2 regions of the Halobacillus sp. BAB-2008 genome follow, and region 1 is predicted to be linked to the other one. Evidence: predicted binding sites of a transcription regulator. Region 1 holds the regulator's gene; the other holds the start of a gene.

The links. Region 1 encodes NrdR, which represses ribonucleotide reductase genes. Its sites were predicted from a motif close to AACACNATATATNGTGTT; they were not measured.
Region 2: the regulator NrdR is predicted to act here: its motif matches at 1,198-1,215, upstream of D479_RS11285 (vitamin B12-dependent ribonucleotide reductase).

Annotation. Positions count from the first base shown of each region.
Region 1 covers NZ_ANPF01000027.1:106,586-108,994, forward strand. The annotation lists gene D479_RS07240 (DnaD domain protein) at 1-753, opposite strand, end outside; gene nrdR (transcriptional regulator NrdR) at 823-1,287, opposite strand; gene D479_RS07250 (hypothetical protein) at 1,326-1,700, opposite strand; gene speD (adenosylmethionine decarboxylase) at 1,854-2,231, opposite strand.
Region 2 covers NZ_ANPF01000048.1:33,598-36,006, reverse strand. The annotation lists gene D479_RS11285 (vitamin B12-dependent ribonucleotide reductase) at 1-1,103, opposite strand, end outside; gene D479_RS11280 (rhodanese-like domain-containing protein) at 1,458-1,838, shown strand; gene gcvPB (aminomethyl-transferring glycine dehydrogenase subunit GcvPB) at 1,920-2,409, opposite strand, start outside.

The DNA.
Region 1 (2,409 bases):
ATGATTTTCATCAATCGCCCACGTCACGGCTTTTTCAATGTCGATCGTTGATAAATCATACAGCGTGGCTAGCTGAAGAATTAACTTTCTATTCCGTCCTGTAAGAATCTGTTCACTCGGATACATCCGTTTCTTTAGAGCATGATGGAGCCAGTCGAAATCCACTTTCGTTTGGGACGTCACAGGCCCTCGGCTCTCTTTCTGATTCTGCTTATCCGCAAGGGAGGTGGTCTCGGCCTGTACGGTCTCGAGCATTTTCGCATGAAATACCTGATCGAAAGTTGCAGTGACCTCTCCAAAACCTTCCAGAACGTACTCTTTGCAGATGAGCCGTTCTTTTAAGTTTTCATATTTGCGCTGTCCGATTTCATGGTAAAGCAGAAGGGAGAGCATATCATCCATGAAGAATTCCTCCGCAGAGAAGGGAGGATACAGGTAATACATGTATTCGGCATGAGCCCCTTCTGCCTGGAAAGAACGCAGAAGGCCGATTGCCTCCAGCTTCTTCCTGGCTTCATAGATCTTATCCAATGGCGCAGACAGATAGCCCATCAACGTGTGGTGGGTCTGTACTTGTTCTGCAGCATTCATTTCAGACTCCGATAATAAAATCTGATATAAAGAAATCGCCAGACGACCGACGATCGGTTGATACAAATGGGATAACGAACGATGAAAATTCCTCGGCAGCTCCCCCCGCTTCACAACTCGAAAACCATCTACCGGGAGTAACTTCCCTATCGAATGATTCATCTTCCGCACCTCCTTCTTCCTTTCATATTACCCGGTTTCCCTTGAAAAAGAAAATGAGCCAATGCCGGCTCATTTGTCATCTTCGTGTTTTATTAAATCCTTCAGTTCATCAATAAAAACATTGATGTCCTTAAATTGTCGATACACGGATGCGAAACGGACATAAGAGACTTCGTCAATTCCAGAAAGACGCCCCATGACCATTTCTCCTATATCTTTACTCAACACTTCCGAGACGCCGCGGTTCCTGAGTTCTTTCTCGATGTCCAGTGTCACACCTTCCAGTTCCTCGACCGCAACCGGGCGCTTCTCACAAGCTCTGATCAAGCCCCGCATCAATTTCTCTCTACTGAATTCTTCTCTTGTGCCTTCTTTTTTCACTACAATCAAAGGAACTTCTTCAATTCGTTCAAACGTGGTAAAGCGGAAGTCACACTGTTCACATTCTCTCCGCCTGCGTATGGCCTGGCCATCCTCAATCGGCCGCGAATCAAGCACCTTCGTACTCTTGTAGTGGCAATTAGGGCATTTCAAAATTGATCAACTCCACATCGTCTTCGTTTCCACATCGCTTATGATGGATCGACAGGCTGAAATTGGCTGTCCAACTGCTTATACAACGAAACAATGGTGTTCCGACTGTATCCGAAATCAACGGGTCCACCGGAATCCGTTGTTACGGAAAAATCAACAGCGGTACGGAAAGGACGGACCATAATGATAGTCACAACAATGAAAGCACGCCTTTTCCCTTTATATTTAATCGTAAGTTCGCCGCGTTCCTTCGAGGATGCTACAATCTGTGAGGGTGCGGGAAACAGTTCTTCCACGGCACGGAAAACGTCATCACGCTTTGCTTTATAATAGTGTGTGACAAGTTCTTCATCCTTATGCTGTTCACTGGTTTCTGAGTGATTACTGATATATCTTGATATAAATGCTTTCACTTATCTGGCCCCTTCAATCCATTCGACATGATCTTCCATCATTTTAACATGATTCTTCAAAATAAGAAATAACAGTTACCAAAGGAGAGTTGACCCCATACAAAAAAACCGCACAGACTTCTCTGCGCGGCTTGATTTACTGCGTTTCTCTTTTTAAAGGGCACGAGATTCCTGTACTTCCACAGGTCCCATCCCTCTCGGCACTTCCACGGTTTCATTCTTCCCTGCTTCCAGTGCTTCAACGATGTAGTGGGCTGCAACGTTCGGATCAATACGGTCGCCGCACGTGTAGACATCGATACTTGCATATCCATGCTCCGGAAAACTGTGAATCGTCAAGTGCGATTCGGAAATGATGACCACTCCGCTCACCCCGTGTGGAGCGAACTTATGAAAAGCGACCTCTCTTACTTCTGCTCCCGCTTTCAAAGCAGCATCAACAAAAACCTGCTCTATATACGACATATCATTCAATTTCTCTTCATTACAATCCCATAGTTCAGCAATTACGTGTCTTCCCATTGTATCCATATTAAGGATCCCCCTTTGTACATTAACTTCTTCCCCTCTGAAATAACAGTCATGCACTACCATGGGGGAAAGTTAGTCCTGAGAGGTCCTAACCCTTTGAGTAGACATGAAAACATAAGAAATTCAGAAGTTCAAAAGAAAGTATATATGGTTTACCCGTAATTTGCAAGATTTATTT
Region 2 (2,409 bases), on a different contig from region 1:
AAAAACTCGGAATTATGAACGGTATAAGTGCCGCCGATTTGAAGCTTTTCTTCTGCTTCGCGGATGCTTTGGTCCGTAAAGCCCCCTTGTCCTTGGATATGCTTGTAATTCACGACGCTCTGATAGAGATCTTTCTCCGTCTCCGTAAGTGGGGTGAATTTAAGCTTGTCCTTGGCAAGCTGCTTAATTTGTTCATCTTCTGTATTTTCGATCAGGTAACGCAGGATTCGTGGATTCTGCATTTTAGAAATGATGAATTCAAGAATATCCGGATGCCAGTCTGAAAGCATAATCATCTGCGCACCGCGTCTCGATCCACCTTGTTCAACCAAGTGCGTTAATTTCGCAATGTCATCAAGCCAGGAAACGGATCCGGATGATTTACCGTTCACTCCACGGGCCAGCGTATTGCGTGGGCGCAGTGTGGAACCATTCGTACCGACACCGCCTCCTCGTGACATAATTTCCATCACCTGTTTTCTGTGATCGGATATGCCTTCCCTGGAATCCTGGATATAAGGCATCACGTAACAGTTGAAATACGTAACATCCGTTTGGGAACCGGCACCATAAAGCACACGGCCGGCCGGGATGAAATTCATATCAGAAAGTTCTTCGTAGAATTTCTCGAAACTTTCCTGTTTCTTAAGCGGATCTGTTTCCACTTCGGACAGGCCTGTCGCATTCCGAAGAGCGATCTGTTCGTAATATACCTCTAACGGTTTATCAATCGTGTCAAGGTTTCTGCGGATCAATCCTGACTCCTGCTCTTCCGGTCTGTCAAGGACGCTTAGGAATTCATCTTCGACACGGACAACAGCTTCGTGCTTCTCCCAATCAATCTCATGAATGAAGCCAAAGCCTCGAGCCGGGAACTTAGGATCGTCTTTGACCGTGAGAACAACAAAGTCTCCCTCCGACAATGTAAGTTTCTCTGTATCTTTGAATGCATAGCGGTCCAACATGACAAGCCGGGACACGCCTTTGTGTGTAATAGACATGTTTTCTGTAATTTCATGTACTTGCGGAAACTGACGGATATCTGCGTTCAGTCTTTCCACATTAATCTTTGTATGGACATCGGTGGAGGTTGACGTCTGCATCTTGCATCTCTCCCTTACTAAATAAAAAATCGATATAAGTAACATACCACATTTTCAAAAATATAATCAATATCTTGTGCCCTTTTTCAGAATATATTCAATATCTTGTGTTTTGAACAAAAAGGTAGAAATTTGTCAATCTAATAATATTACGAGCGAAGCCGATTTGAAAAGCAATCCGAAGCAAAAACAGCCGATTATCCTTCTTTTCCATTTATTCATCTGTTGCATTCCCACTTCCATCGGAAAACCATGATGGCGCATGTTTTTGCTTAAACACGGAAAAATATTTTTGAAATGCAAACGATTCCCTCCTATAATAGATAGAGAAAGAGAGAAAAGGGGGAGGCACATATGGATTTATGGATTTTAATCGGTGCACTGGTCTTGATCATTGCTTTTGGATTATATAGATACTTCAAAGCTAGAAAAATCATGACGACACTGACGGAAGAACAGTTCCGCGAAGGATACAGAAAAGCCCAGCTCATCGACGTCCGGGAACCGAAAGAATACGAAGGCGGACATATACTGGGCGCGAGAAATATTCCACTATCGCAGCTGCGCAATCGTCTTGTTGAAATCCGCAAAGATAAGCCGGTGTACCTGTACTGCCAAAGCGGTGCCAGGTCTGCACGTGCAGCTATGCTGCTGCATAAAAACGGCTACAAAGATTTGAACATGCTGCAGAGCGGATTCAAAAAATGGTCCGGAAAGATCAAAACGAAGAAGTAATATCCTGCCGGGAGATTACTCATTATCCCAATCATGATAGAAAAAAGCAAACCGGAGTCCTTGAAGGGACTCCGGTTATTTTCATTCGCCTTTCCGGTATTTCAATACCGGTTTCCTTGCCGCCTGTGTTTCATCCATGCGGCTCACGATTGTCGTATGAGGAGCTTCCTGAACAATTTCAGGATTCTCTTCTGCTTCTTTGGCTATTTGAATCATCACATCGATAAAGCCGTCCAGCGTTTCCTTGGATTCGGTTTCCGTCGGTTCGATCATCATTGCTTCCTCGACGTTAATCGGGAAATAGATGGTCGGTGGATGGTACCCAAAATCAAGCAGGCGTTTTGCTATGTCCAACGTCCGTACTCCGAGCTTCTTCTGACGTCTGCCAGATAAAATAAATTCATGCTTACAATGACGGTCAAATGGAAGGTCATAATACTCCTGAAGGCGGCGCATCATGTAGTTGGCATTTATGACAGCATACTCACTTACCTTCTTCAAGCCTTCCGCCCCCATTGTACGTATATACGTGTAGGCACGAACGTTGATGCCGAAATTACCGTAATACGGC